Regions from separate parts of the Cytobacillus solani genome, predicted to be linked through region 3. Evidence: riboswitches for the same ligand, from Rfam matches in the RefSeq annotation. Region 3 holds a riboswitch; each other region holds the start of a gene.
The links. Region 3 has a riboswitch for S-adenosylmethionine ahead of FI644_RS12465 (methionine ABC transporter ATP-binding protein). Riboswitches for the same ligand answer to the same signal wherever they lie in the genome.
Positions count from the first base shown of each region.

Region 1: linked by a shared signal. The riboswitch ahead of FI644_RS21940 (methionine biosynthesis PLP-dependent protein) and the one ahead of FI644_RS12465 (methionine ABC transporter ATP-binding protein) in region 3 are both predicted to bind S-adenosylmethionine.
Region 2: linked by a shared signal. The riboswitch ahead of metK (methionine adenosyltransferase) and the one ahead of FI644_RS12465 (methionine ABC transporter ATP-binding protein) in region 3 are both predicted to bind S-adenosylmethionine.
Region 4: linked by a shared signal. The riboswitch ahead of FI644_RS10615 (Na+/H+ antiporter NhaC family protein) and the one ahead of FI644_RS12465 (methionine ABC transporter ATP-binding protein) in region 3 are both predicted to bind S-adenosylmethionine.

Region 1 covers NZ_CP041305.1:4,365,816-4,373,961, forward strand. The annotation lists gene FI644_RS21930 (bifunctional homocysteine S-methyltransferase/methylenetetrahydrofolate reductase) at 1-1,438, opposite strand, end outside; gene metC (cystathionine beta-lyase) at 1,441-2,631, opposite strand; gene FI644_RS21940 (methionine biosynthesis PLP-dependent protein) at 2,619-3,740, opposite strand; SAM riboswitch class I at 3,824-3,934, opposite strand; gene FI644_RS21945 (2-oxoglutarate dehydrogenase E1 component) at 4,346-7,186, shown strand; gene odhB (2-oxoglutarate dehydrogenase complex dihydrolipoyllysine-residue succinyltransferase) at 7,188-8,146, shown strand, end outside.
Region 2 covers NZ_CP041305.1:2,965,768-2,973,913, forward strand. The annotation lists gene FI644_RS14915 (ABC transporter permease) at 11-820, opposite strand; gene FI644_RS14920 (ABC transporter ATP-binding protein) at 798-1,577, opposite strand; gene FI644_RS14925 (ABC transporter substrate-binding protein) at 1,693-2,688, opposite strand; gene FI644_RS14930 (alpha/beta hydrolase family protein) at 2,925-3,695, shown strand; gene pckA (phosphoenolpyruvate carboxykinase (ATP)) at 3,781-5,367, opposite strand; gene FI644_RS14940 (thiol-disulfide oxidoreductase DCC family protein) at 5,597-5,971, shown strand; SAM riboswitch class I at 6,065-6,180, shown strand; gene metK (methionine adenosyltransferase) at 6,512-7,711, shown strand; gene FI644_RS14950 (gamma carbonic anhydrase) at 7,930-8,146, opposite strand, start outside.
Region 3 covers NZ_CP041305.1:2,489,053-2,497,198, reverse strand. The annotation lists gene FI644_RS12480 (M20 family metallopeptidase) at 1-797, opposite strand, end outside; gene FI644_RS12475 (MetQ/NlpA family ABC transporter substrate-binding protein) at 834-1,664, opposite strand; gene FI644_RS12470 (methionine ABC transporter permease) at 1,682-2,332, opposite strand; gene FI644_RS12465 (methionine ABC transporter ATP-binding protein) at 2,322-3,353, opposite strand; SAM riboswitch class I at 3,539-3,644, opposite strand; SAM riboswitch class I at 3,779-3,877, opposite strand; gene FI644_RS12460 (DMT family transporter) at 3,973-4,896, opposite strand; gene FI644_RS27135 (hypothetical protein) at 5,182-5,313, opposite strand; gene FI644_RS12455 (heavy metal translocating P-type ATPase) at 5,327-7,741, opposite strand; gene copZ (copper chaperone CopZ) at 7,828-8,034, opposite strand; gene FI644_RS12445 (metal-sensitive transcriptional regulator) at 8,047-8,146, opposite strand, start outside.
Region 4 covers NZ_CP041305.1:2,072,482-2,080,627, forward strand. The annotation lists gene FI644_RS10605 (FAD-binding dehydrogenase) at 1-617, shown strand, start outside; gene FI644_RS10610 (DUF4230 domain-containing protein) at 686-1,417, opposite strand; SAM riboswitch class I at 1,643-1,755, shown strand; gene FI644_RS10615 (Na+/H+ antiporter NhaC family protein) at 1,852-3,150, shown strand; gene FI644_RS10620 (PaaI family thioesterase) at 3,184-3,669, shown strand; gene FI644_RS10625 (PAS domain-containing sensor histidine kinase) at 3,755-5,176, opposite strand; gene ybaK (Cys-tRNA(Pro) deacylase) at 5,396-5,878, shown strand; gene FI644_RS10635 (PRK06851 family protein) at 6,152-7,255, shown strand; gene FI644_RS10640 (hypothetical protein) at 7,386-7,823, shown strand; gene FI644_RS10645 (YjiH family protein) at 8,066-8,146, opposite strand, start outside.

The DNA.
Region 1 (8,146 bases), 1.9 Mb from region 3:
GCACGGCTTTTTCGATGGATCGAACATTCGGATTAAAGGCAGCACCAACAGAAAAAACCGATTGTTCCTGTAAATGTTTTCCTGAGACAGAAATCCCTTCATTAAATTGTTTAATCATCTGAATTAACTCAAATGATGATAAATCGTATACGGAAGAAGCCCCAGGAAAATCACCGACTCTTGCCGGATCACCGGTTAACGCCAATACATCATATAGTCCTAATGTGTGAAGTCCCATCAAATGAGATTGAAGACCAATAATATTCCTGTCTCTGCATGTAATGTGTACCAATGGACGCATGCCCATTTCCTTTTTAACCCGATATCCTAGTGCTGAATTACAAATTCTTGGCGTTGCTAGTGAATTATCAGCAAGAGTTATGGCATCAATTCCAATTTCCTTAAAAGCCTTCACACCCTCGAAAAATTTTGCTGTATTAAGGTGCTTAGGGGGATCAAGTTCGACAATAACAGATGATCTCATTTTTACGATTTCCTCTAAAGGAGTATATTCTCTTACAGGTATATTTCCATCAGAAATACGTATCTGCTCACGTTTCTTAATTAATTTTTCTGAAATTGGAGGGAGGCCCTTGAGTTCAGATGCAAAGGCTTGAATATGATCAGGCGTTGTACCGCAGCATCCGCCAATTAATCGAACACCTTGATTTCGAAAAGCTTTTGCAGATTGTCTGAAATAATTTGGGTCTCCTTCATAATGAAATTTCCCATCCGTATAAGCTGGGATACTTGCATTTGGATAAGCCGATAAATAGGCTCGGCTAGGAAGGGGAATATCCTCTAATGTTACTAGCATATGATGGGGGCCAAGACGGCAATTTAACCCAACAACATCTGCACCAAGATTCTCGAGACGTTCGATAGCTTTTGAAATCGGTGTTTGATCCTGAAGAACACCGACTTCATGAAGGGAAACCTGGGCAATAATAGGTAATTCAGTTTCTTTCCGAACAATTTGGAGTACATTTTCCAGTTCTTCAATGTCATAATACGTTTCAAGTAATATACCATCTACCCCTTCAAGAAGGAGACAATAGAGCTGCTCCCGAAAACTTCTTTTTATCTCCTCAAGAAAAACCATATTTGGCTTCATTCCTCGGATTCCGCCAATCGTCCCAACTACATAGCTGTCTTTTCCAGCAGCTTTTCGGGCATTTCGGACTGCGGCAGTATTGATTTCCTTTACATTATCCTCAAGGCCATATCTTTGCAGCTTAATATAGTTGGCAGCATAGGAATTTGTTTGAATGAGGTTTGCACCCGCATGGATATATGCTTTATGAATTTGCTGGATTTGTTCCGCTTGGGATATATTTAATTCTTCAAAGCAGCAATCTGTCCCATAAGAATAGAGAAGGGTACCCATTGCTCCATCAGCAATGAGGATTTCATTTTTCATTCTTTCAAGTAAACTCATTTTCATCCTCCTCTATGAAATACTTTTTCTTCGAAACTACTTGCAGATAGTGCTGTCTTAAAGTCCCTTAATAAATCCTCTGAGTTCTCCAAACCAACAGAAAGGCGAAGGAGACTATTACTAATTCCTCGTTTTTCACGTTCATGAAGGGGCATGGCTGAATGGGACATTTTTGCAGGATAGGAAAGGATGGATTCCACAGCACCAAGACTCACAGCAAACACAGGAATTTTCACCTTTGAAACAAAATCTCTTAATATACTTTCATTTTCAAGTTCAAATGAGAGGACAGCACCAGCATCTTTTGCTTGCCTGCCTTGTAAAACATAGTGTGGATGGTCCTCCAGGCCAGGATAGTAAACATTTTTGATGGCTGGATTTTCCTTAAGGGCTTGGGCGATTTGTTTGGCCGATTGGATAGATTGAGCAAGTCTCACATGTAACGTTTTGATTCCGCGTAGAACGAGCCAAGCATCCTGTACACCAAGCACTGCTCCAAATGAATTTTGCAAAAATCCGATTTTATCTGCAAGAACTGGGTCCTTTACTACAGTAAGACCAGCAACAACATCACTATGCCCAGATAAAAACTTTGTTGCACTATGCAGTACTACATCTGCTCCTAAAGTTAATGGCTTTTGTAATGCTGGTGTTAGGAAGGTGTTATCAACGAAGGTTAAAGCCCCATGAGACTTAGCGATCGAGCTGATTGCTTTAATATCCGTTACTTTCAACAGTGGATTGGATGGAGTTTCAACGTAAAAGACCTTTGTATTTGGACGAATAGCTTGCTTAACATTATCTAAATCAGTCATATCAACAAAAGTATGGTTAATTCCATATCTTGAAAGCACTTCAGTTACAAAGCGGTATGTTCCGCCGTATACATCCTCTGTAATTACTACATGATCTCCCTTTGACAATAAAAGGAATGCAGTTGAAATTGCAGCCATTCCTGAAGAAAATGCAAAGCCTCTAGTTCCTTCCTCCATATCAGCTATAACCGTTTCCAATGCTTCTCTCGTTGGATTTAAGCTTCGGCTATAGTCATACTTTCCAAATGAATCGATATCATACTGATGGAAGGTAGATGCATGATGAATTGGAACACTGACTGCACCAGTTAGATGATCAATTTTTTGACTATTATGAAGAAGCTTCGTCTGAAAACTCCATGACTCTATCTCACACATTGCATACCCTCCGTCCGAGCTTTAGCAAAAGCCTGCTCTAAATCATTTATTAAATCTTCTACATGCTCAATTCCGACCGAAAAACGCAGTAATCGATTGCATACACCTGTTTCAAACCGGATATGTTCTGGAATATCAGCATGTGTCTGAGTTGCAGGGTATGTTATAAAGCTTTCTACTCCACCAAGACTTTCTGCAAAAGTAATGAGGCGAAGAGTTTGTAAAAACGGATTTACCCATCCTTCATCTTTGATTCGGAATGAAATCATTCCGCCTCGTCCTGGATAAAGTACATCGGTAACGGCATCATGTTCAAATAAAAATCTGAAAATTTCCTTTGCATTTCTTTCATGACGTTCCATTCTTAAAGATAGTGTTTTCATTCCACGTATAAGCAGCCAAGAGTCAAACGGACTTAATACCGCACCTGTAGCATTATGATTAGCAGCTAATGCTTCACAGATTTCCTTGCCCTTAGCTACGATAAGCCCTGCCAATACATCATTATGGCCGCCTAAATATTTTGTTGCACTGTGGATAACAATATCTGCTCCTAGTTTTAAGGGCTGCTGTAAAAGGGGGGTGAAAAACGTGTTATCAACAATCAGCAGAAGCTGATGCCTTTTCACAAAATAAGCAACCTCTTCGATATTGGTTTGCTCCATTAAGGGGTTCGTTGGTGTCTCGATAAAAATGGCCTTTGTTCGTTCAGTAATTTCTTTTTCCAGGACTTCAGCAGAAAAAGTTTGAACATATTTACATCGTAATCCCCATTGCTTACAGCCCTGTTCAAAAAGCCGATAAGTACCACCATATAAATCCTTTGAAACGATAAATTCATCGCCAGATTGAAAGAGGGAGAGGACGGTTAGAATAGCTGACATTCCTGAACTACACGCAAATCCTTGGTCGCCTTCTTCAAGCTCAGCAATTGCCTTTTCAAGCAATTGGCGTGTTGGATTTCCGGTACGGATGTAATCATATCCGGTTGATTGTCCAATTCCTTCATGCCGATAGGCTGTAGAAAAGTAAACGGGTGGATTAACTGTTCCTGTATCTAATTCGCTGCGATTGCCAATTTGGGCAAGGATTGTGTCGAGCTTATGCATTATTTACACTCCTTTTGTCTATAAAAATAAAAAAAAGCCTTCTTTAAGAAGAAGACTTTTTCATAATCAATAATTAGCCGTTCTTCTTATCTTTCAAGTTATAAAACTTGCAGGAATTAGCACCTTATTAATCTCATAGATTAATGGTTGCTGAGGTGTCTACGGGCCTTACCCTCGACCTCTCTTGATAAGAAATCATTATTTAATTATTTCAAACTTTACAACATTCTTATAATAAAAGTCAATGGATTTTAAAAAAATGTGTAAAGGTACAATAATATTATTATGTAAACTATCTATTCTTCTATATATTTTTCGAAAAAGGAAGTGATTAAAAAATTAATTGCACCATTTAACATTTATTTATAAGGATCATAAACACTTTTTTAGAATAAGTTTTTCCTTGGAATAGATAAAAAAAATATTTTTCACTATTTTCATATTAAAAACCTTTGAACAACAGGGTTTTACGTGGTAGAATGGCTTTGAAAACGATTTATCCTCTGAAAAATATTATTATTCTAATAATTATCATTTAATGTTAAAAAGTGGATAAATAGTTTATTATGCATTTAATACAAATTCAGTTATGGAGGTCATTTTCCATGAAAAAGCCATTGAATGGCGAAAAGCCTTTTGCTGAAGGCTTTCATGGCCCGAACCTTGGCTATGTCATTGAACTATATGAAGCATATTTAGAAAACCCTGAGTCTGTTGATCCTGAAATGAGAGCGTACTTTGAAACAACAGGATCTCCAGTTGTAGAAAATCGTACAGGGAAGACGGAAATTAGTGGTGTTAATCAAACTGTTCCGCAATTAGAAAAAACATTGTCTGCTATACGTCTGGCAGATAATATTCGCACATACGGCCATCTTGCCGCAAACATTTATCCATTAAATGACCATGAACCTGAAAAAATGCTTTTTGAGCTATCACATTACGGGTTAATAGAAGAGGATTTGTATGCAATCCCTGCTGGAGTCATCTGTAAAGATGCGCCAATTCCGCTAAAGAATGCGTATGATGCGATTGAATACTTAAAAAGCATGTATATGGGTACAATTGCATTTGAATTTCACCATGTATATGACGCAAATGAAAAGAACTGGCTGCGCCGAAAAGTTGAATCAGGCAGCTTAAAGCTGAAATTGCAAAAAGAAGAAAAAACTAAGATTCTAAAAAGATTGACTGAAGTAGAAGAATTCGAAAAATTTCTTCATCGCACATTTGTCGGTCAAAAACGGTTTTCAATTGAAGGGCTTGATTCAATGGTGCCTTTACTTGATGAAATAGTTGCAGAATCTGTATCAAAAGGGGCAAAAACCATTAATATCGGCATGGCTCACCGCGGGCGCTTAAATGTGCTTGCCCATGTGCTTGGGAAGCCGTATGAAATGATTTTCGCTGAATTTCAGCATGCTCCAAATAAAGAGCTTGTACCTTCTGAAGGTTCAATTGGGATTAGCTATGGCTGGACAGGAGATGTGAAATATCATCTTGGACTTGATAAACAAATTAAAGACGAAAATACGACAGTGACACGTTTGACATTGGCAAATAACCCAAGTCATCTTGAATTTGTCGGTTCTGTTGTCGAGGGATTTACACGAGCAGCACAGGATAATCGATCAACAAAAGGCTATCCAATTGAGAATTTAAACTCGGCAATGTCTATAATTATCCATGGGGATGCCGCATTCCCTGGTCAAGGGATTGTAGCAGAAACTTTAAACTTAGGTCAGTTGAAGGGATATAATACTGGAGGCTCCCTCCATATCATTGCAAATAATACAATCGGCTTTACAACAGAATCACGTGATTCACGTTCTACTAGATATGCGAGTGATCTCGCAAAAGGGTTTGAGATTCCGATCTTGCATGTGAACGCAGATGATCCGGAAAGCTGTATAGCTGCAGCAAGATTTGCTAGTGAATACCGTGAAAAGTTTCAGAAAGACTTCTTAATTGATCTTATCGGTTATCGCCGCTTTGGGCATAATGAAATGGACGAGCCAATGGCAACGAATCCATTAATGTATAAAATCATTAATGAACAGCCAACGGTAAAAGAACTGTATGGAAAGAAACTAGTAAATCAGTTAATCATAAACAAAGATACAGCTGACAAAATAGAAGAAGACGTATTAGTAAAACTGAAAGCTGCATATGAAAAAGTACCAGCAACGAAAAAAGAAACAGAAGAATTAAATCCGCCTGAAACGGTAGAAAAAGGCCTGCCAAAACTCAAAACAGCTGTTCCTTTTGAAAAACTTAAGGAAATTAACCAAGAGCTGTTAACATGGCCTGAAAAGTTTACTGTTTTCAATAAGCTAGACAAAATTCTAAACCGTAGAATGAGCGCTCTTGACGGAGAAAAGAAGATAGATTGGGGTCATGCGGAAACTTTAGCATTTGCATCCATTCTCCATGATGGAACTCCTATCCGCCTGACAGGTCAAGATTCTGAACGAGGCACATTTGCCCACCGAAATATTGTTTTACATGACAGCAGCACAGGTAAATCCTATTCGCCACTTCATTTATTATCATCGGCGAAGGCTTCCTTTGCCGTTCATAATAGTCCATTATCAGAAGCAGCTGTTCTTGGCTTTGAATATGGTTATAATGTATTTGCACCTGAAACGCTCGTTTTATGGGAAGCACAATTTGGAGATTTTGCTAACTCTGCACAGGTGATATTCGATCAATTCATCGCTGCGGGCAGAGCAAAATGGGGACAAAAATCCGGGCTTGTCATGCTGTTGCCACATGGTTATGAAGGACAAGGTCCTGAGCACTCAAGTGCACGCTTAGAAAGATTCTTAACACTAGCCGCTGAAAATAACTGGACTGTAGCTAACTTGACTTCGGCTGCACAATATTTTCATATTTTACGTAGACAGGCAGCGATTCTGAAACGTGAAGAGGTTCGTCCGCTTGTCATTATGGCACCGAAGAGTCTATTACGTCATCCGCTCGTTGCTTCTAGCGGACATGAGCTGAGTGAGGGCGATTTTCAATCAGTTATTGAGCAGCCTGGTTTAGGTCAAAATACGGATAAAGTAACTCGGCTTGTTCTCTCCACAGGAAAAATGGCTATTGATTTAGCAGATAACCTAAAAAATGTTGATAACCAAGAGTGGTTCCATCTTTTACGAGTAGAAGAAATCTACCCATTCCCGTTGGAAACGATTCAAACTATAATGAAACGGTATCCAAACTTAAAGGAAATGGTTTGGGTACAAGAAGAACCAAAAAATATGGGTTCATGGAATTTTGTTGAACCAAGATTACAATTTATTGCACAGAAGGAAATAGATGTTTCCTATATTGGCAGACGCAGAAGATCTAGCCCTTCTGAAGGGGATCCAAATGTCCATAAAAAAGAACAAGCACGAATAATAGAAGAAGCATTTATGCACAAGCAAGAGGGAGGAAATTAAGGTGGCAGACATAAAAGTACCGGAACTAGCTGAATCGATTACAGAAGGAACGATCGCCCAATGGTTAAAAAAACCAGGTGATTTCGTAAATAAAGGGGACTATGTTGTTGAGCTTGAAACAGATAAAGTAAATGTCGAGATCATTTCAGAGCATAGTGGGATTTTAAAGGAAGTTAGAGCAGGAGAAGGCGATACAGTTAATGTCGGTGAAACGATTGCCGTAGTTGATGAAAGCGGGGAAGCAGCTGCTGAGTCAGCAGCTGAACCTCAAGCCGTAACAGAAATAGCTCCAATTCAAGAGGCACCGAAACACGCTGCCTTACAAGAAGAAACGGTTCATGTAAGCAATGAGCAGAAGGGACAGCGTCCGATCGCATCTCCTGCTGCAAGAAAAATGGCTCGTGAGAAAGGGATTGATCTGACACAAGTGCCGACAGTTGATCCGCTTGGACGTGTTCGTGCTCAAGATGTATCATCCTTTAGCCCTCGTGAGGAAGTGAAGCAGCAAGCAACACCAGTTCCAAAGCAGCAGGGTGCACCTGCCGTTCAGCCTGCTGGTAAAGAAGTTGAGCGTATTCGTATGACCCGCCGCCGTCAAACGATTGCCAATCGACTAGTAGAAGTACAGCAAACAGCAGCGATGCTGACAACGTTCAATGAAGTAGATATGACAAATGTAATGAACTTGCGAAAACGACGTAAGGATAAGTTTTTGGAAGAAAATGACGTGAAACTTGGATTTATGTCCTTCTTCACAAAAGCTGTTGTTGCTGCATTGAAAAGAAGCCCTTTATTAAATGCAGAAATTCAAGGTGATGAACTCGTTCTGAAAAAATTCTATGATATCGGGATTGCCGTGTCTGCGAACGAAGGTCTAGTCGTACCAGTCGTACGCGATGCAGACCGTAAAAACTTTGCGGAAATCGAAAAGGATATTTTAGATCTTGCCGAAAAGGCAAG
Region 2 (8,146 bases), 480 kb from region 3:
TCTACTTTTCTTACGACCCATTCTTAATTAATTTTCTTTCTAATAGTTCAACCAGTTGATACATAATTGTTGCACATACGGCAATCACAAGCAAAGAAAGCATGACAAGTGTGAAATTAAATACTTGGAATCCATAGATGATCATGTATCCAAGACCCTTTGAGGCGACAAGGAATTCACCAACAATGACACCGACCCAGGATAAGCCGACATTGACTTTGAGTGTGGAGATGATGACAGGGAATGAAGCAGGTAAAATGGCTTCCTTGAAAATTTGAAATCGGGTTGCACCAAAGGTTTGCAATACTTTAATATAGTTTGGATCGACTTCTTTAAATGAAGTATAGACAACAATTGTTGTGATGATGATGGAGATGATTGCCCCCATTGCCACGATGGATGTAAAGCTCGGACCTAGTGCTACGATCAAAATCGGGCCAAGTGCTACTTTAGGCATCGAGTTTAAGACGACTAAATAGGGATCCGCTATTTTTGAAAGCAGCGGTGACCACCAAAGGATGGCTGCAAGCAAGGTACCCAGTACAGTTCCTAAAATAAAACCAAATATAGTTTCAAAAAGGGTATAGCTTAAATCTACAAATAAGGTTCCGTCTTGTACTTTTGCAAGGAAGAGCTCCCATACTTTGGAGGGGGAACTAAAGATTAACGGATCAATCCATTGCAGCCTGCTAGCAATCTCCCATCCAGAAAAAAAGACTAGAAAAATAATAAGCTGGTAAAAACGGACCCATTTCTTTTCACGCTTTAACGATTGAAGATATCTACGGTGCCCCTGTTCAATGTTTGTTTGCGGGTTCAAGAGATTCCAGCTCCTTCCAGACAGTTTGAAAGATACTTGAATAAGCTTCATGGTTCCGTGCATTGAATGGAGTTGCTTCCCTTAATTCATCAGGCATAATAAACGTTTTATGAATCTGTCCTGGACTGGAAGAGAAGAGGAAAATTCGATCGCTCATCGCAATGGCTTCTCCAATATCATGGGTGACTAGAATCGCAGTTTTTCCAAACGATTTTAACGTATTTGAGACGAGATCCTCTAGCTTTAGCTTTGTTTGATAATCAAGTGCTGAGAAAGGTTCATCAAGCATGAGCAGCTTCGGCTCGGTTGCTAATGTTCTTACTAATGCAACACGCTGTCTCATTCCGCCTGATAGTTGTTTTGGATATTGTTTCTCAACTCCTTTTAGTCCCATTTTCTCAAGTAAGGTGAGCGCGTAATCTCTATTTGAATCATTAAGACTGCCATCAATTTTAAACCCTAATAAGATATTTTCTTCGATTGTTTTCCATGGAAAAAGATAATCCTGCTGGAGCATGTAGCCAATATTTTTGCTTGCCTCTTGAACATCCTTTCCCTCTAATGTAATCGCTCCTGCAGTCGGCTCAAGCAAACCGGCAATAATCGAAAGCAGGGTTGTTTTTCCGCATCCGCTTGGACCGAGGAAGGAAACAAATTCTCCCTCCCCGATCTCAAGGGAAATATCTGAGAGGGCCGTTGTGGCAGAGGTTTTTGTAAAATACGTATGGTGAATTTCCTGTAAACTTAAGAAATCCATTGGAGCCCTCCTTACTATCCTTTTTTTCATCATTTTTAACCTTGGTTTAGGAACGAAAAGCGAGTAATCATACCTGTTATTGAGTAAAAAGCAGATACACGGGAATGAATAGGAGTTACTTCATTACACCTTTAGCAATTTTTGTATTGACAAGTGTTTCATAGTCAATTCGTTCTGGAAGCTCGCCAGCCTCCTCCATGACATCTTGCAGGTTATTCCAGCCCTCTTCATTTAATATTGGATTTGTTGCAAAGGAGCCTTGATTTTTATACCGTTCAACAACCATTTCAATTGTTTCAATATTTGTGTTGTCAAAATAGCCTTTAATTGCATCAGCGATTTCTTCTGCACTATGTGTGTCAACCCATTGTTGAGCCTTATAAATAGCTCGTGTAAACTTTTCAACTGTTTCTTTCTTTTCTTTAATGGTGCTTTCTTTTGTCATAAATGTCGTGTATGGAAGGTTCCCAGATTCCTCACCGAATGAGGCAACGATGTAACCTTTTCCTTCTTGTTCAAACACACTGGCTGTTGGTTCGAAAAGCTGGACAAATTCACCAGTCCCTGAGGCAAATGCTGGAGCGATATTTGCAAAATCAACATTTTGGATTAAATCTAAATCTTGATGTGGATCGATGCCATGTTTCTTCAGAACGAATTCACCAACCATTTGCGGCATGCCGCCTTTGCGCTGCCCAAGGAAGATTGCTCCTTTTAATTGTTCCCAAGAAAAATTGTCTATTTTTTCACGAGAAACAAGAAATGTTCCATCTGTTTGAGTGAGTGCCGCAAAGTTGATAACAGGATCATTTGAGCCTTGTGCATAAACATAGATAGATGTTTCAGAGCCTACAAGGGCTATGTCGATACTATCTGACAATAATGCTGTCATGGTCTTATCTCCGCCAGCAGTAGTGGTCAGTTCGACATTCAGACCCTCCTCTTCAAAAAAACCCTTTTCAAGTGCAACATATTGCGGCGCATAGAAAATGGATCTTGTTACTTCTCCGATACGAATATTTTGAACCTTATCTTTTCCACAGGCTGCAAGGGGTATAATAAGAATGGCAATTAAAACAAGGGAAAAACTAACTTTTAGCCATTTTTTCATCGCTCAAACCTCCATTAATCACAAGATATATCAGCTTCAAAGCCTACATTATCGTATGAGGGTGCAAAAAATGTGTGAATGCCTAGAAAAACTTTTTATTTATAGATTTATTAGGGAAATCCGGTCAATATAATGATATTCCGGTCAGATTTAGGAATAATCCGGTCAAAATTACAATAATCCGGTCAGATTAAGAATGAATCCGGTCAATTGCAAGAATAGGAGATGAACTATAGATGGACCAAATCATACATAAGGAAAGGTTTCCATCACCTAACCCTGGCATCGAGTTATCTATCGTTACCTATCGATCAGATGGTTTAAAAGTAAAGGGGCTTTTAGCTGAGCCAAAAGGAAATGAAATCTATGATGGTTTTCTTTACTTACGCGGTGGTATCAAAAATGTTGGGAAAGTGAGGCCGGGACGTATTGTTCAGTTTGCTTCAGAGGGTTTTATTGTCTTTGCGCCATTTTACCGGGGAAATCAAGAAGGGGAAGGCAACGAGGATTTTGCTGGCGATGATCGAGAGGATGCCTTTTCAGCTTTTAGACTTTTGCAATCTCATCCAAGGGTAAAAGGTGCACATATTTTTGGCTTTTCTAGAGGCGGTGTCATGGCACTATTGACAGCCATTCAATTTCCTGAGGCAAAGTCAATGGTGACCTGGGGCGGAGTCAGTGATATGTTTCTAACATATGCAGAGAGAGAGGATTTACGACGAATGATGAAAAGGGTGATCGGTGGGACACCAACGAAGTTTCCGGAGCGGTACGAGTATCGAACGCCACTTTTTCAAATAGAGAGGCTACAGTCTCCCGTATTAATAATCCATGGGGAAAAAGATGAAAATGTCTCAGCCGAACATGCCTATCGTTTAGAGAAAAGATTAAAGGCACTAAACAAAAAAGTAGAAAGCTGGTATTTTCAAGGATTTACTCATTACTTTCCACCCGCAATTAATCGAAAGGTCGTCCAGGATTTAACGAATTGGATGAAGAAGCAGTAAGAAGTTGAAAAAGGAATTGCCATTTAAGGCAATTCCTTTTTTCGGGGAATGAAGCTGAATTTACAACATCGATATATAGAGTATATTAAGCGGTTGGACCGCCTTTTTCTTCAATTTCAGATGGAACGTTTGAGAACTTCTTGAAGTTTTCACGGAACTTAGCTGCAAGTTCTTTCGCTTTTACTTCATAGGCTGCTTGATTGTCCCAAGTTTTGTTTGGCTGGAGCACTTCATCTGGTACACCAGGTACATGCAGTGGAATTTCTAGGCCAAAAATTTCATCCTTAATGGTTTCTACATTGTTCAATTCGCCTTCTAGAGCAGATTGAACCATTGCACGAGTATATGGAAGCTTCATACGATTTCCAACCCCATATTCGCCGCCAGTCCAGCCTGTATTCACAAGGTATACCTTTGCATTATGCTCATCGATTTTCTTACCAAGCATTTCAGCATATTCAGTCGCTGCACGAGGCAAGAATGGTGAACCAAAGCATGTAGAGAAGGTTGCTTCTGGTGAAGTCACTCCACGCTCTGTACCAGCAAGCTTAGATGTATAACCGCTAAGGAAATGGTACATTGCTTGCTCTTTCGTTAATTTAGAGATAGGAGGAAGGACGCCAAAGGCATCAGCCGTTAAAAATATAATCGTATTAGGGTGTCCAGCAATACTTGGATCTACAATATTATCAATCGCTTGGATTGGGTAGGCAGCACGAGTATTTTCAGTTAATGTGTTGTCATCATAGTCGGCCACTCGGCTCTCGCTATTAATAACTACGTTTTCTAGCACTGCACCAAAACGGATTGCATCAAAAATTTGTGGTTCTTTCTCACGAGTAAGGTTGATGCATTTCGCATAGCATCCACCTTCAATATTGAAAACACCGTTTGGAGACCATCCGTGTTCATCATCACCGATTAAACGACGATTTGGATCTGCTGATAAAGTTGTTTTTCCAGTTCCAGAAAGACCGAAGAACAGAGCAACATCCCCTTCAAGTCCAACGTTAGCAGAACAATGCATAGGGAGAATTCCGTTTTCTGGAAGCAGATAATTCATGATAGAGAATATTGATTTCTTGATTTCACCAGCATATTCAGTTCCGCCAATTAATACCGTACGTTTTTCAAAAGAAACAATAATAAAGGTTTCAGATGCAGTTCCATCAACAGCAGGGTCCGCTTTAAAGTTTGGTGCGGATATAACTGTGAATTCTGCTTGGTGATCCAATAATTCTTCATCTGTAGGGCGAATGAATAGCTGATGTGCAAATAAGTTATGCCAAGCGTACTCGTTAATGACTTGGATTGGCAGTCTATGTTTTTTATCAGCGCCTGCAAATCCTTTAAAAACAAACACTTCGTCTTTTTCTTGTAAGTAGCTTAACACTTTATTATATAAATTAGAGAATACTTCTTCAGAAATTGGCTGGTTCACACTTCCCCAATCAACTGTATCTAATGTTGAAGCTTCTTTCACAATATACTTATCTTTAGGCGAACGGCCTGTATATTTGCCAGTTGTTGCAGCAACAGCTCCAGTTGATGTCAGTGATCCTTCATTACGGTTCAATACCTTTTCAACAAGCTGAGGGACAGACAATTGAATTTGAATATTATTACCTTTTAGTAAATCAATCAATTTATTTGGAATGCTAACAGAATTCATCTGATGAATACCTTCCTTTATCCAGGATTATTTTTGAAAGTGATTACATCTCCTAATTAGTATAACACATTTAGATGATTAATCTATACTATTAAGAAATTTTTCTTTAAATTAATAAAAATGTCACAATTGGTTTTAAGCCAATGTAAGAAGGACACTTGAAAAAACAGGAAGAACTCCTTCCATATATGTTAAAATCGTAATAACAAAACATAAATGGGATGATCTTATGAAATCGACTGCATTATACGATGGAACATGCTCGTTATGCAAGGAATCTAAGCGAATTTTTTGTAAGCTTGACTGGTTTCGTCAAATCGAATGGGTTTCATTACAGGAATATGAAAAAAATGAACATCCACTTTCGTTTGATAAAGCTAGTTTGCGAAAAGAACTTCATATTATTACATCCAATGGTCATGTGTTAAAAGGCTTTTACGCAATAAGATATTTGTTTCTTCGTCTCCCTATGTTCTACCTTTTAGGAGCTTTTTTATATATCCCATTTTCCTATTTAATTGGAAATCCAGTGTATCAATGGATTGCAAAAAATCGCCACAAATTTTTAAAAGGAAAATGTGAAGATGGAAGTTGTTCATTATAGTATAGGTTATTAATGAAAAAACAAGAATTTTATACAGATAGTTATTGACATGAATTCATTTTATACGTTATGATTTTACCTTGAACGGATACTCTCTTATCCCGAGCTGGCGGAGGGACAGGCCCAATGAAGCCCAGCAACCTGTTAAAGATTTTTTTTAGCAAAGGTGCTAACCTGACGCAAGGACTTAGGGCCTTGAACGATAAGAGTGAAAGGCGCGAATCGATTTGTTTTCAACCTTTTCACATATGAAAAGGTTTTTTTGTACTTTATGAACTTTTAATTATGGATTAAAGTATAATAAAAACGAAGGCTTTCGCCATAACAACTTGGCGATAAGCAAAGTTTTTATAATGCAAATTTGATGGACGGCTTTTGGTTTTTTGAGTTTTTTAATATGACTGTGTTTAAGTGTTAAAGGGGCATATTAATAAAAACTCCCTGTTTATTTCATACTACTTAGGGAATGAGTTCCGTATCAACCTAAGGTTGCTTTCTGCTAAGTAATCTTGCCTATTATATAAATAAGGAGGAATCCAGATGTCAACAAAGCGTCGTTTGTTTACTTCTGAATCAGTTACTGAAGGCCATCCGGATAAAATTTGTGATCAAATTTCTGATGCGATTTTGGATGCCATTTTAGCAAAGGATGCGAATGCACGTGTTGCTGCAGAAACTTCTGTAACAACAGGTCTCGTTCTGGTAGCTGGTGAAATTACTACTTCTACGTATGTAGATATTCCGAAGATTGTACGTGAAACGGTGAAAGAGATTGGCTATACACGTGCAAAATACGGTTTCGATGCGGAAACTTGTGCGGTATTAACATCGATTGATGAGCAATCTGCGGATATTGCGATGGGTGTTGACCAAGCACTTGAAGCACGTGAAGGTTCAATGAGTGATGAAGAAATCGAAGCAATCGGTGCAGGAGATCAAGGCTTGATGTTTGGTTATGCTTGTAACGAAACAAAAGAGCTTATGCCGCTGCCAATTTCATTAGCACATAAATTATCCCGTCGTTTAACAGAAGTGCGTAAAGAAGATATTCTTCCGTACCTCCGTCCAGATGGTAAAACGCAAGTAACAGTAGAATATGATGAAAATAACAAACCTGTTCGTATTGATACGATTGTTATTTCAACTCAGCACCACCCTGAGATTAGCCTTGAGCAAATTCAACGTAATCTGAAGGAGCATGTGATTAACCCCGTTGTTCCGAAAGAGCTAATTGATGAAAATACAAAGTATTTTATTAACCCAACAGGCCGTTTCGTTATTGGCGGACCTCAAGGGGATGCTGGTTTAACTGGTCGTAAAATTATTGTTGATACTTACGGCGGATATGCTCGCCATGGCGGTGGTGCATTCTCTGGTAAGGATCCTACAAAGGTTGACCGTTCAGCTGCTTATGCTGCGCGTTATGTGGCGAAAAATATTGTAGCCGCAGAATTAGCAGATAAAGTAGAAGTTCAGCTAGCTTATGCAATTGGCGTTGCGCAGCCAGTTTCCATTTCTGTCGATACATTTGGTACTGGAAAAGTTAGCGAGGATGTATTGGTTGATCTTGTTCGCAAACATTTTGACCTTCGTCCAGCTGGTATTATCAATATGCTTAACCTACGTCGCCCTATTTATAAGCAAACAGCTGCATATGGCCACTTTGGCCGTACAGATGTGGACCTTCCTTGGGAACGTACGGATAAAGCAGAAGCTTTACGAGCAGAAGCAACAAAATAATATAGAAAACAGGAACTGCATTTTGCGGTTCCTGTTTTTTTGTGTGTTTTGAAACCTGAAATATCAAATAAAGGTTGAAAAGGATGCAGAATATAGAATGGAACCTGGAATATCCAAATATAGGAAAATCCAGTCGAAAAAAAGAGAATAGGAACCCCCTTGATGACGATATACATAATTATAATTAAAATAGGAAATATTAAATCATTATATGCCATTTATTTTTGAAGAGCTTTGTAATAATGCCCCTTTTCGGCATATTCTCTGCTTATGCGTTCCATTTCCTTTATATCTTCTTGTGTTAATTCACGAATCACTTTTGCAGGTCTGCCAAACGCAAGTGTGTTCGGTGGGATTTTCTTTCCTTGAGGAACAAGGCTCCCTGCCCCGATAAATGCCCCTTCGCCAATTTCAGCTTGATCTAGTACAATAGAG
Region 3 (8,146 bases):
TTTACCTTCTTTGTTACTTCATTTAAATGTGCTCTTGTTGCTGCACGGATAAAGAATCTTGCTTTCGCATATTCAGGAATAATATTCGGCGCGTCTCCGCCGTCTGTAATAATCCCATGAATGCGGACATCATCCTTTAACTGTTGACGTAACGCATTGACTCCATTGAATAGCTGGATAACCGCATCAAGTGCATTAATGCCTTCGTGTGGAGCAGCTGCTGCATGTGCTGGCTTGCCAATAAACTCAAAGTCAAGCGGATCGACAGCTAGTGATGTGCTCGTCAGCCTTGTTTGATTAGATGGATGGATCATTAATGCGGCATCAATCCCTTCTAATAGCCCATGCTTTACAAAGCTTCCTTTTGCACTTCCATTTGGACCACCTTCTTCGGCAGGAGTCCCTAATACAACAACCTCTCCTCCAGTTTCATCTAATGCCTTGCTTAATGCGATCGCAGCTCCAACACTCGTTGTTCCAATGATGTTATGGCCACATGCATGACCAAGACCAGGTAGCGCATCATACTCAGCTAGAAATGCGATAGCCGGTCCTTCTAAGAAGGATTTTTTACGAGCAAGGAAAGAAGTATGGTGTCCAGCTACTGCCTTTTCCACCTCAAATCCTTCTTTCTCAAGAATGTCAATCAGCAGTCCTGAAGCAAAATACTCTTCATTTCCGATTTCAGGCTTTGCATGAATTTGATGACTAGCTGAAATATAAAGCTCCTTATTGCTTTCCACATTCTCGTTAATTGCTATTTTTAACTCATCGATTGTTTTTAATGGTGTTGACATGATTATTTCCTCCCTAATGTTTTTTATTTAAATCCATTACCAGCCAATATCGCTTAACGGAATAAATGTTGGAATGGAATTTCCTTTGTATTCTTTTTCGATAAATTCAGCTACATCATCCTCTTGATAAAGCTCAGCCAATCTCTTTAGATGTTTCTTGTCCTTGTCTTCTGCTCGTGTGGCAATGATATTGACATATGGAGTAGCGGTAGCACTCTCATGGTAAATGGAGTCCTTCGTTGGATTGAATCCTGCGTCAACTGCAATTCCGTTATTAATGACGGAAGCTGCTACATCTGGGAGAACACGCGGTGTTTGTGCTGCAACCATTTCGACAATTTCAAGATTTTTAGGATTTTCAACGATTTTATCTAATGATCCGTTGCCATCGTAATCGTCTGTCAGCTTAATCAGGCCAGCTTCTTGAAGAAGAAGCAGCGCTCTTCCCATATTGGATACATCATTTGGTACCGCTATTTTTCCTCCCTCAGGAATTTCATCAATAGACTTATATTTTTCAGAATAAATTCCCATTGGTGCAAGAACTGTCGTGGCAATTGGCACTAAATCTAAATTATGTTCCTTTATAAAAGAGTCAAAGTACGCAACGGTTTGGAATGCATTGGCATCAAGCTCGCCTTCAGCTAGGGCAATGTTCGGCTGTACATAGTCAGAGAAACTGATTATTTCTACTTCAATGCCTTCCTTTGCTGCCTTTTCTGCTACGAAGTCCCAAATGCGGTTATCTGATCCGCTTACACCAATCTTCACTTTTACGGTTTTTTCTTTTCCGCTTGTTTCGCTTGAGCACGCTGTACTAAAAACGGCCAGTGTTAAAATAATGAATGCTAAAAATAACTTTTTCATTGTTGTCATCCTCCTGATTATCGTCTGCGAATTCTTTTTGATAATATATTGCCAAAGGTTTGCAGCCCTTGAACCATTACGACTAAAATACCTACTGTGATCAGCATAACCATTGTGTCGAACCGCTGATAGCCATATGTAATAGCTAAATCACCAAGTCCTCCCCCGCCAACAGCTCCAGCCATTGCAGAAGCTCCTACTAAACCAATTGTTGCAATCGTAAAGGCTAATACTAAAGAGCTAAGCGCCTCTGGGATGAGAAATTTGAAAATGATTTGCGCCGGTGTTGCTCCCATCGCCTGAGCTGCTTCAAGGACACCTGGGTCTACTTCAAGCAAGGAATTTTCTATTAATCTGGCAATATATGGACCAGCGTAAAATACGAGTGGAACGACTGCTGCCGCTGTTCCAATCGATGTGCCTACAATCAATCTTGTTACCGGAATGATTGCCACCATTAGAATAATGAATGGCACTGAGCGGAAAATATTAATAATTCCGTTGATTACATTGAAAACTGGCAGATTTTCCAGCAGATGCCCCTTTCTTGTTACGACAAGAAGAATCCCTAGCGGCAGACCGAGAACAGCTGAGAATAATAGAGAAAATGCCACCATCTGAATTGTTTCAATAAGCGCTTCAATAATTTGGTCTGAATTAACTAGCATGTGCTTTCACTTCCTTTACTGTTACTTTCTCTTGGCTGATAAACATTAATGCCCGGTTGATTTCACTCTCTGCCCCTTGAAATTCAACGATCAAATTCCCGAAAGGCGTGCCTTGCAGCTCGGTAATATTTCCAAAAAGAACATTGATGTGAATGTCAAACTTCTTCGCCAGCTGTGAGAGCAGCGGCTGGCCTGCTGAATTGCCGATAAAATTGATTCGGAAAATCTTTTGAAGTCCTTCATTTTTCTCAACAATCTCTTTAATGGAATCAGGAATTTGGTCATTCATGACAGAGCTGACAAAGTTTCTTGCCGTCTCTGTTTTCGGTGACGAAAAGACATTGAAAACAGTCCCTTCCTCAATGATCTTCCCCGCTTCAATAACTGCAACCCGATCACAAATTTCTCGGATGACTGCCATCTCATGGGTGATAATGAGAATCGTAATGTTATATTCTCGATTTATTTTTTTCAACAGCTCCAGGATCGAGCTTGTTGTTTGCGGATCAAGTGCAGAAGTTGCCTCATCACATAAGAGAATCGAAGGCTTTGTAGCGAGTGCCCTTGCAATACCGATCCGCTGCTTCTGCCCGCCTGATAGCTGATCTGGATAATTATTCGCTTTGTCTGACAAACCTACAAACTCTAATAGCTCATTCACTCTTTTCTTCATTTCCTCTTTTGGCACCTTTGCTAGAATTAATGGCATGGCCACATTCGCAAACACCGTTTTTGAGTTTAGGAGATTGAAATGCTGAAAGACCATCCCGATATTTCTTTTTACCTCACGGATTTCCTTTGCTGATAAAGCTGTCAGATCATATCCATCCACAATCACACGGCCAGATGTAGGCTGCTCGAGCCAATTGACACAGCGGATAAGCGAGCTTTTTCCCGCTCCGCTAAACCCGATTACACCGAAAATCTCCCCTTTATTGATTGTTAAATCAATTCCATTCAGTGCCGCAACCTGCTGTCCGCCGCTGGTATACACCTTTTTCAAATTTTGAAATTCAATCATTTTGTTCTCTCCTTCCGGTGACTGACACCTTTATACTTGGAATTGCCTGTGGGTGTGCAGGCAAACTTTTGATCCTTTTTAATTGCGTGCCCCAGTCCTTTATGAAAAAAAGGAAATAAAAATCCCTCTTCCTGAAAACAAGAAGAGGGCATTCCTTTATTCACAAATAAAGGGCAGGGGGTCTCTTCTTATCTCTCAAGCTTTTCGCTTGCTGGATTTGGCATAGATTCCAAAATGGAATCCGCTGCCGAGGCTTCATCGGGCCAGTCCCTCTGCCTCTCTCGATAAGAATGTATATTTTATTTTTATTATTCCAATGCGAAAACTATGATTATTACACAAAAAAACTCGAATTCCTCCTTTGTTGTTTACAACAAAAAACCTCTTCTTAAAAAGAAGAGGACAGAATTCAACGTTTGCGCCTCTTCTTATCTATCAAGACATGCTTGCTGGAATTGGCACGGTACAATAAGTCCGTTGCCGAGGTGTCGTAGGGCCAGTCCCTCAACCTCTCTTGATAAGAAGTACTTCACATATTCGATTTGGTTAACTTGAAATATACTTTACATTCAATAAAATAAAAAGTCAACTACTTTTTCGAAATTTATGAATGCAATGATCAATGATACGTTTTTGAATGTTGAGAGGATTGATCCATTTCCTTTGTTTCTGTTCCTCTTGTTCCAAGATATATTGCTCCTAACACACACATGATTCCAATCAGTTGATTCAGACCAAAAGGTTCTTTTAATAAACCAATGCCTACCAATGTTGCCGTTATTGGAATAAACCCTGTAAAGATTCCCGCTATATTAGCGCTTACCTTTGCAACTCCTTTATACCAAAGAACGAATGAAAGCACACTGGCAGTGATTGCATAATAAACGATAAGCAAGTATACAGTCGGTTCTAAATCTATGAAATTGAAAGTGATCGCTTCCTTTATCGAAAAAGGAAGAAAGAAAATAAAGCCTATGATGTTCACTCCTGTAGCCATTTGAATCGGCGTCAACACAGCTGATAGCTTTTTGGCAAATATGGTAAACAAGGCTTCTGAAATAACGGCACCAAAGACAAGTACATTTCCAAGTAAAAATAAGGGGCTTTCTAAAGTTGATGAGTTCGTCTGAAAGGTAATAATTGATATCCCTAAGACTGCAAGACAAATAGAAATAGCCTGTGGAGCAGACATTCTTTCTCTTAAAAAGAAAAATGACAGAAGAGCGATTATCGCCGGAACGGTACTCGTAATAATTCCTGCAGCTGTAGCAGATGTAAAACGTACCCCATAAAGCATGAGAACACTAAACAAGAAAACACCAAAAAATGACTGCAAAATTAAATAGCCCCAGTGACTTTTCTGCAACTTCACCGCTTGCGGCCGGCTGATCAACATCATTGGAACTAAAAAAAGTAAAGCAATCAGGAATCTTGTTTCGGAAAAAAGAAAGATCGGGACATCCTCAACAATTATTTTGCCAACCGCAACATTTGCGCCTACAAAAGCCATTGATAATGCCAGCTGGAAATAGGCTATTTTCACTGCTCTCTCACCCCTGCTTCTTTTATCATAGAGCCAATGCTGTAGAAGTCTTAGAACAACATATACTTTCCTTCATTACCCCTCACTTTCTTTATTTGTTAAACGCCATTCCTTTGATTATAGAGTGTTCTATCTGTCGTGTAAATCATTAAAAACTTAATTATTTTTATTTTCAGACTTAGGATAAAACCTAATTAAAAAAGATCCCCACAGCTGTTTAGAGCAGCCGTGGGGATCTTTTTAAACCATCTATTCCTTATCTCCAAATGAAAACCCTATTTCATCTTATTTTTCATGCTGCTCCGTATCAGAATGACCTGGATCATCAGCTGGTGATCCAGCAATCGCCGTATAGGAGTAGTATCCGCCTACGACAATTAACAGATAAACGATTGCTGAAAGCGCCCATTTTTTCATATGAATCTCTCCCTTATAATTTTACTCGTTGTAGACGAAGGGCATTGAGGACAACAGAAACTGAACTGAAGGCCATTGCTGCTCCCGCAAGCCATGGTGCCAGAAATCCTAGAGCTGCAATCGGAATGCCAAGCGTGTTGTAGCCAAAGGCCCAGAATAGATTCTGCTTAATATTGCGGATCGTTTTCTTACTCATAAAGATGGCATCGGCAATGCTGTTTAAATCGCCTCTAATTAAGGTGATATCAGCTGCTTCCATCGCAACGTCCGTTCCTGTTCCGATTGCCATTCCAATATCAGCCACTGCTAACGCTGGTGCATCGTTAATTCCGTCTCCTACCATTGCGACTTTCTTCCCTTGCTGCTGAAGCTTCTTCACTTCTTCTGCTTTTCCTTCAGGGAGAACCTCTGCGATTACACGGTCGACCCCAGCAAGCTTCGCAATCGCTTGTGCCGTTTGCTCGTTGTCGCCTGTAATCATAATTACTTCAAGTCCCAAATCCTTTAAACGGCTAATGGCTTCGGTTGATGTTTCTTTTATTGTATCGGCAACAGCAACAATTCCTGCGAATGCACCATCGATTGCTACTAACATCGCTGTTTTTCCTTGCTTTTCAATAGTAAGCATATCGTCTGACACATGTTCTATTTCAATATTGAATTTTTTCATTAAACGTCGTGTGCCGGCTAGCACTTCTTTCCCATCAACGAGGGCTTTAATTCCGTAGCCTGGGATTGCCTCAAACGCACTAGGGTGGGTAAGAGTGATGTTTTTCTCCTGAATTCCTTCAACGATTGCCTGTGCAAGCGGGTGTTCAGATTGCTTTTCTGCTGAACCGACTAATGTTAAAAATTCCGCTTCTTCTAGTTTTGTGATGACATCCGTTAATACTGGTGCTCCATTTGTGATTGTACCTGTTTTGTCTAAAATCACTGTATTAATTCGATGCGTCATTTCAAGATGCTCTCCACCTTTAAAAAGAACACCATATTCTGCAGCCCGGCCAGATCCTGCCATAATAGATGTTGGTGTAGCAAGACCGAGTGCACATGGACATGCAATAACAAGGACGGCAATTAATTTCTCGAGTGCTTCTGCAAAGTCATCTGGTGCAACAAACAAGTACCACACGAAAAATGTGATGACAGCAATTCCTACAACAATTGGTACAAAGACACCGGAAATAGAATCCGCTAGACGCTGGATCGGCGCTTTTGAACCTTGTGCTTCTTCTACCACTTTAATAATTTGGGCAAGAGCTGTCTCTTTCCCTACCTTTGTTGCTTTTATTTTAATAAATCCATTTTTGTTTAATGTTGCGCCAATAACTCTATCCCCAACCGTTTTATCAACTGGAACACTTTCTCCTGTTATCATTGACTCATCAAGGGCAGACTGGCCTTCAAGAATTTCGCCATCGACTGGAATTTTCTCTCCTGGCTTTACTAGAATAATGTCTCCAGCAACTACTTCCTCTAGCGGGATTTCCATTTCTTTTTCTTCTCGAATGACAGTTGCTGTTTTTGCCTGCAGACCCATAAGTTTCTTGATTGCTTCTGAAGAACGGCCTTTCGCTTTTGCCTCAAAAACTTTACCAAGAATAATTAATGTAATAAGCACTGCACTTGTTTCAAAATAAAGTCCTTCCGGATGCGCACCGCTGCCAATTGTTTTTAAAGATAAATATAAGCTGTAAAAATAAGCAGCTGATGTCCCTAATGCAACAAGCACATCCATATTTGCACTCTTATTTCTTAACGCCTTATATGCGCCTACATAAAACTGCTTACCAATATAAAATTGTACAGGTGTGGCAAGTGCCATTTGCACCCACGGATTCATAAATGCTTCAGGTACGTATATGAAAGAGGTAAAGCTAAAGTGACCAGCCATTGCCCATAAAAGCGGCAAGGATAGGATCAGGGAAAAAATAAATTTCCCTTGCTGCTTTTCGATTTCTTTTAATCGATGGTCGACCGTTCCTTTCTCATTATCCTCACTTTTCACACTTGCTCCATAGCCAAGTTTTTCTACCTTTTGTGTCATCTCAGCTGGTGATACGATGGACGGATTAAACTCAACCGCTGCCTTTTCTAAGGCAAGGTTCACGTTCGCGCTTATAATCCCATCCATTTTATTTAGACCTTTCTCGATGCGAGTCGCACATGCTGCACAAGTCATTCCAGTTAGAACGAGTTCAACCTTTTCCGTGATCACATCATAGCCAAGCGCTCTGATTTTTTCCTGAATATCAGCTGGCCCCATCTTTGCAGCATCAAATTTTACTGATGCCTTTTCGAGTGCCAGGTTCACATTCGCATCTGACACACCTTCCATTTTATTTAGACTCTTTTCAATTCGTGTTGCACATGCTGCACAGGTCATTCCGGTAATTTGAAACTGACTTTCAACCACTTTTTCACTCATTTCTTTAAGCCTCCTATACCTATATAGGGTATATTTTTTTGAAAAAGAGAGCGTGCTAAACTTTAGCACGGCTAGAACGCAAAATATTAGTTTACATCATATCCTTGATCATCAATCGTTTCTTTAATTTTATCTAATGATACTTCTGTTGAAGAATACTCAACATCTACTGTTCCATTTTCAAGTTGAACGTTAACCTTAGAAACACCTGCTAATTCGCCTACGCTTCCTTCGATTGCTTTCACACAATGTCCACATGACATGCCTGCTACATTTAGAGTTACTTTTTCCATCTTTAACACTCCTTATTTTTTCATCAATTTATGAATGGTTACAAGAACTTCATCTAATACTTCCGTATCTCCCTCTTGAAGGCGATCAACCACACAGCCCTTTAAATGCCCT
Region 4 (8,146 bases), 420 kb from region 3:
GGATTATTGAACGTGAATTTGCCCTTTCTGGTTCAGAGCAAAACCCAGATTTAACAGGGAAAAGTATTAAAAAGGTATTATCTAGAGTTTTGCCTGGTGCTCCTGGTCCTGTCCAAGCATTTATGGATAAAGGAGAGGACTTCGTTATTGCCAATCATTTGTCTGATCTCATTGAAGGGATGAATAAACTAACAGACGAAAATTTGCTGGATTTTGCAGAGATTGAGCGGCAAATTAAGGCAAGAGATCGAGAAATCGATAATAAATTTACGAAGGACCTGCAAATTACTGCTCTTCGAGGTGCCCGCCAATATATAGGGGATAAATTAATTCGTGTAGCAGCTCCACATAAAATCCTTGATCCTAAAAATGGCCCTTTAATTGCTGTTCGGTTAAATATCGTTAGCCGAAAAACTTTAGGGGGGCTACAAACAGATTTATCGGGTCAAGTATTGAATGATGCAGGAGAAGCCATTCCAGGGCTGTATGCGGCAGGAGAGGTTTCTGGCTTTGGCGGAGGAGGAATTCATGGCTATCGCGCATTAGAGGGGACATTTGTCGGTGGGTGTCTTTTCTCTGGGCGGGAAGCTGGCCGCGCCATTGCATCAAAAGTGTGAAAGACAAAATAAGTCTAGTAGAAGTATAAAAAATGGGTTGTGCTGTGCGCACCACCCATTTTCTATTGTTATTTAAATTCAACGCGTGCTTCATAGCCAAGCTGTTGAAAGAAATGACTTAATACCTTTACTGCACTATCCTCTGCTTTCGTTAATAATCCGATATTTTCAGCTTCTTTTATAATCTCAGTCTGTGCTTTTGCAGCAAGGTCATACCCCTCGTCCCATTTCACTTCACTTCTAAACAGGCCTTCCTCAGAGTACGTTTGTACTTTGTCCATGTTAATAGATGGATCTTGGATCAATGCCGCATGCGGAAGAGTTAGTTTAATTTCTTTGTTTTCCTCATCAATTACAAAGTTTTCATCCGTAACTGATTGCAGATCAACACCAGCAAGTACTGTTGCAGGAACAATGAGAAGTACCGTCCTTTTTGTACCGGGGAAATTCACACTGATTTCTTTATTAAATAGTTTATTATCTTCTTCTTTGATCACTGTTGTGACAACAGCCTGTGCGGTAGCTAAGGTTGCCAATTCTTGAACGCCTTCAACAATATTAATTGTTTCGCTTTGGTAGGTGCTGCCAGTAAACAATTTTAAATAGGTAAACGCACCTAAGCTGCCTATTAAAAAAACGATAATAGCAATCAATAAAACTCGTAACTTAAAAGACTTGCCAAATGAGGGAAATGGGATAGAAGATCTTTTTCTCGTTCCCATCGCTATGGATGCTGCTGCTTCTCTGCTTCCAGCAAGGATTTCCTCCTTGGCTGCGCTCGTATCTTTTATATGTGCCATATGGATCCTCCTTGTCGAATATTGAAAATGGGCTATATATTATATACATTCGTTTTCTATGAAAAGTTTCTACTTCATTATAATTTATTTCCTTCCAATTGTGTGGGAAATGAAATAAGTGGCAGTAGAATCAATTTACAGCAAAAGAAATATCCAAAAATTTACCGTTGCATGAATACAAGAAATCATGTAATCTGTTACTTATTCAAATAGATCGTTTATATCTTCTTATCCAGAGAGATGGAGGGACTGGCCCGATGATATCTCGGCAGCGGAACTGTAGGAAACTAGAGTTGCTGTGCCAAATCCAGCAAGCAAATGTGCTTGAGAGATAAGAGGAGTGTTTTATAAATTCGTTTATAAGGCCTCTTCTTGCTGTGGTGAGAAGAGGTCTTTTGTTATGTTCGAAGGAAAATTTTACGGAGGTGCACTTTATGGAACTGGGTAAAAAAGGGAACCCGTGGGCGCTGCTGCCTTTCGTGGTCTTTTTAATATTATTTATTGGAACAGGAATTGTGACGGGAGATTTTTATAAGTTTCCTGTCATTGTTGCCATTGCAATCTCTGGTGCAGTTGCATTAGTAATGAATCGAAAGGAAACGTTCAGTAATAAAGTAGATATTTTCTGCAAAGGGGCAGGAAACTTAAATGTGATGCTTATGGTTATCATTTTCCTCCTAGCAGGAGCGTTTTCAGAAGTGGCTAAGGGGATGGGGGCAGTTGATTCGACAGTAAACTTTGCGCTTTCAGTCATCCCGCAAAACCTATTAATGGTCGGAATATTTATTATTGCCTGCTTTATTTCTCTTTCGATGGGAACATCGATGGGGACGATTGTTGCACTTGCTCCAATTGGAGTTGGAATAAGTGAGCAAACAGATATTTCATTGGCGCTTTCCATGGCGGCCGTTATTGGCGGATCTATGTTTGGTGATAATCTTTCCTTTATATCTGATACAACAATTACTGCTGTTCGTTCACAAAATACACAAATGAAGGATAAATTTAAAGTGAACTTCTGGATTGTCTTACCGGCAGCCATTGTGACATGTGTCATCCTAGGCATTGTGACAATGGGAGAAAATGCCGAAATTACGCAACATTCCTATCACTTAGTAAAAATTCTTCCATATGTTTTAGTCATTATTTTTGCCTTAATTGGGATGAATGTTTTTCTTGTCTTGGCATTAGGAATTGGATTAGCAGGAGTTGTTGGATTGGCGGATGGAAGCTATCAAATGATGCCATTGGTTCAAAAGGTTGGAGAAGGAATGGCTGGAATGTATGAGATTTCCTTTCTAGCTATTTTGATAGCTGGTATGGTAGAGGTAATTAAGCATAATGGCGGGATCGACTTTTTGCTTCATATAGTAACCCGAAATATCAAATCCAAAAAGGGAGCAGAGTTTGGCATTGCTGGACTTGTCGGACTAACTGATTTATCAACTGCCAATAATACGATTTCAATTTTGATTGCGGGACCGCTTGCCAAAAATATTGCCGATCAATATGAAATTGATCCGCGAAAATCGGCTAGTCTCTTAGATATTTTCTCATGCTGTGTACAGGGGTTAATTCCGTATGGAGCACAAATCCTAGTTGCTGCAGGTGTTGCTAGTATTTCACCAGTAAGCATTCTGCCTTTCTCTTATTATCCGATTCTAATAGGAGTTTGTGGTGTAGCAGCCATACTCATTGGCTATCCAAATTTTAAAAAAGAAAAAAGCGTTTGATATGTTATACTATTCTGAAAAGGGGGTAGTATAATGGAGAAAAAAGTAGTAAATGCTGTTCAAGATATTTATCCGGATGATTTTGCTTGGTGCTATGGCTGCGGCCGTCTGAATGAGGATGGGCATCATTTTCGCACAGGCTGGCAAGGGGAACAAACAATGACAGTCTATACACCAGAAAAAGAACATAAGGCCATTCCTGGCTTTGTTTATGGCGGATTAATTGCTTCACTCATTGACTGCCATGGAACAGGTTCTGCTTCATTAGCGCTCCATCGTAAAAATGGACATGAAGTAGGGGATGGTGCTGAGCCACCGCGTTTTGTTACAGCATCCTTGAAGGTTGACTTTGTGAAGCCAACTCCAGATGGTGTGCCATTAACAGCGATAGGGACAGTGACAGAAATCCATCCGAAGAAGTGGAAGGTCGATGTAGAGGTTTTTGCTAATGATGCGGTATGTGCTCGTGGAGAAGTGGTTGCTGTAGTTATGCCAAGTTCATTTAAAAAACAAGATTAATAATAGAGAGAGTATAAAAATCTAAAGGCTGTCTAAAAAGTCACTCATTCATGAACTTTTTAGACAGCCTATTTTTGCAAACAACTTATAATAAAGGTAATAATATTTCTACTCTCGTTCCATTGGAAGAGCTATCAATGTGTAGATTTCCTTTATGCTCTTCAATAATATTTTTACATATCATTAAGCCTAATCCTGTTCCTTGTTCTTTTGTTGTAAAAAAGGGTTCTCCAATTTTACTTAATAGGTGTTCTGGTATGCCGCTGCCCTGATCAATGATTTGTATCATAATCGTATCTGTGTGATGCTTACGGATTTCGATTGTTATTCTTCCGCCCTTTTCCATTGCTTCAATTGCATTTTTTAGGAAGTTGATAAACACTTGTTTTAATTGATTCTCATTGCACTTGATGAGCGGTAAGTTCGGTTCGATGCTTTTGATTAATTCAATGCTATTTAAATTGGATTGTGTTTTTAATAGTGTAATGACATGATTGATAATAACTTCTATATTCTTTCGTTCATATTTGATTTGCTGTGGTCTTGCAAGTACTAATAGCTCATTAAGAATGGTTTCAATTCGATTGATCTCTGAACTGATCACATCAAAATACATCTTATTGCCTTTCAGATCCTTCTCCATCATTTGAAAAAAACCTTTAATGGCGGTTAAAGGGTTTCTAACTTCATGAGCAATGCCCGCGGCTAATTGCCCGGCAATGGTAAGCTTTTCAGAATTAATGATTAAATCCTGCGTTTGTTTTCGTTCACTAATATCTCTCATTATGACATGAACCGCTGGATTGTCCTGGTAAATGGTAGGGATTGTTTTCAGTTCCACATCAATTACTTTCCCATCCATTCGAATAAATCGTTTTTCGATGGGTCCGATTGAACCATTATGCATATCACGCTGTTTTAAGCGTTGGTGGTCATCGGGGTGAACAAAATCATAGATGGGTCGTCCAACAATGTCACTCTTTCCCTTAAAACGAAGCATTTCAACACCTGTTTGATTAATGAAGAGGCAGCGTTCATCTCTTAAAATAATCACACCATCAGGGGACTCCTCTACAATGCGATGGTACCTATCTTCCCCTTCTCGCAGCTTTTCCTCTGTTCGCCTTCTGTTAGAAATGTCCTGAATTTGACTGATATAAAAAATAGGGTTTTGCTGCTCATCCCTTACTAAGGAGACGCTCATTAATGCCCATATTTCATACCCATCTTTATGTATGTAACGTCTTTCTGAATGGTAGGAATGCTCTTTCCCATTTAATAATAAATGAACTATATGTAAATCGTTTTCTGAGTCGTCTGGATGAGTGATATCAAATATTTTTAATTTTAGCATCTCCTGTTCTTCATAGCCAAGGATGCTGCATAGCGCTTGATTTACCTTTAATAGTTCGCCATCATTTGCTGCTATTAATGCCATTCCAATTGCAGAATTCTCAAAAGCCTGGATAAATAATTGCGGATGATCTAAAGTAATCTTTCCCAGCATTCATATGTACCCCTCATTTGTTGTTTTATGGCTATCAAAGTTAATTAGACAAGGATATGACAGATAAGCTACTATAATAAATATGTCAACTTCTATGATAGCACTTTTTCTTAGATATAAGTCAAAATTTTCAAAGTATACATATTAATTTTTAAGAGTATTTTCTCAATTATATTATTTTATAAAAATATATATTCCTTTCATAAAGGGGGGAACAACATGGCGCAAGGAAAGACAAATGCCATGCGTATTCTTGATTCAAAAAAGCTTTCCTATGAATTAATCACCTATGATAACCAGGATGGAAAAATTGATGGGCTGTCAGTGGCTGAAAAAATAAATCGGGATCCGAAATGGGTATATAAAACACTTGTTGCCTATGGAAGCAGTAACCAAGTATATGTATTTATTATTCCAGTAGGAGATGAGCTTGATTTAAAAAAGGCAGCAAAAGCTGCAGGTGAGAAGAAAATGGAAATGATCCCCGTTAAGGATATACAGAAGCTTACAGGCTATATTCGTGGAGGATGCTCACCTGTTGGGATGAAGAAGCAATATCCAGCATTTATTGCCGTACAGGCAATGGCATTGGAAAGAATGGTTGTCAGTGGAGGCAGAATTGGCTTGCAAATGGAAATGAATCCTGAGGACTTAATGAAGGCTATTCAGGGAAAACAAGCAGATATTTGTAAAACTGTATAGTGAAATTTTAGTATAGGATGCCTGCAAGATTTGTAGGCATTCTTTTTTTGAATTCAATGCAAATGCTCGATAAAGTACTCAAAATGCTAGATAAACCATGAGAATAGCTCGATAAAATAATCAAAATGCTAGATAAACTAAAAAACTAGCCCGATAAAGTTGAAAAATGCTCCATATGAAATTCTATTTAATTGGGCATTCACCCATGAACCCCATTTTGCATATCGTAAAGGTGAAAGCAAATCAGCTAAATACGGGAAAGGACGTGTAAAAGTGGCTGGAAAGATAAAAAATTACTTTGCCGGCGGAAATACAGCCCGTGGTTTTTATAGCTTGTATGAATCAAATCTGCAAGGACTTAATCGCATCTTTATATTAAAAGGCGGTCCTGGAACAGGAAAGTCCTCTTTAATGAAAGCAATTGGAACGGAATGGGCGGATAAGGACTATGATATAGAATATCTTCATTGTTCTTCAGATAATGACTCCATTGATGGAGTTTTGATTCCAGAACTAAGAGTAGGCATCGTCGATGGAACAGCCCCACATGTCATAGAGCCTAAAGCGCCTGGTGCGATTGAGGAATATGTGAATCTTGGAGAGGCATGGGATTCAAAGGCACTTGCTAATCAGAAGGAAAGTATTCTTAAAATTAACAATGAGGCTAGTAAATCATTTGAAGCTGCATATAGTACATTTGAAGAAGCATTAAAGATACATGATATTTGGGAAAATATTTATTTTGATCATATGGATTTTAGTAAGGCGGATCAGCTTACAAACAAGTTGATTGCTGATTTTTATGGAAATATCTATTTAAATAAGCAATCCGATGTGAGGCATCGATTCTTAGGAGCAGCAACACCAAAGGGTGCGGTGGACTTTGTCCCCAATTTAACAGAGGATTTGCCAAAGCGATATTTTATTAAAGGCCGAGCGGGAACAGGAAAATCAACCATGCTGAAAAAACTAGCTTCTGAGGCTGTAAATAGGGGACTGGATATTGAAATTTATCATTGTGGCTTCGATCCTCATAGCTTAGATATGTTAATTATACGTGAGCTTGGTATAGCGATATTTGATAGCACAAGCCCACATGAATATTTTCCAAGTCTGGCTGGGGATGAAATCATCGATACGTATGAGGAATTTGTCACTCCGGGAACGGATGAAATTTTTGCAGAACAAATTAATGAGATAAGCAAGCAGTATAAGGCAAGAATGAAAGAAGCGATCTCTTATCTGGCACAGGCAAAGGAACACCGTGATAAATTAGAAGCAATTTATATAGAAGCAATGGATTTTTCAGTCGTTGATCTCCTGAAAAACAATATCCGAAAAGAAATCTCCAATATGGTGCCAAGCACCAATCTTTGACAAATGGATGATTTAATATCGTTAGGATGGACACTAAATATATATTGAAATTAAATAGAAACAGTCAAACACACAAATAGGCTACTGGCATACATTAAATGGAATGCATGAAGAGAGGAGAATAAAATCAATGGATTATCGAAACTACCCTTATTCATTTCCTTATAATGTTGAAGGTCCAATAATGGATGAAAGAATTTTCCCTGGTGGAGGAGGGGGAATGCCAGGCTTCCCACCTGGATTTCCGCCAGGATTCCCGCCAGGGCAGGGCCAACCGGGTCAACAGCAAGGAGGAGGCCAGCAGGATGGACCACCCTCTTCGCCCCCGCCATCCTTTACACCACAAATGCAGCAGCAATCATCCTTTGGTACATTTGCAGTAGACCCAGGAGCTATTAGAGGTTGTTTACGCCGTTTTACTTACATCTGGCTTGAAAACGGACGGAGTTTTTGGTTTTTCCCAACATTTGTAGGAAGAACCTCAGTAGCTGGCTGGCGCTGGAGAGGTTTCCGCTGGGTATTTTATGGAACAGATCTCAACAGAATCCGTTCCTTTCAATGCTTTTAAACAAAAAGACGGACTTCTAAGGTCCGTCTTTTTGTCATAGTCTAGGAAATTATAAAATCGAATGTTGTGGATAACTTTGGAGAAAGGAAATTGTCTAGCTCCAGCGCCTATCGCCTATCAAACTTCAGGTCTCCTCCCTACGATAAGTCAACATCGGTTCGCTCACTCACCGTGTTTCCTTTATCTCAGTCGAAGCCCTTCCAATTTGTACGGCGATGATCAAGGCGCTTGCGCTTTTCTTATTAAAAGATAATATGGGCAGCCAATACAATGACCGGCAATGTAATGATCGTTCTTTCTAAAAAGATGATAAACAGATCTTT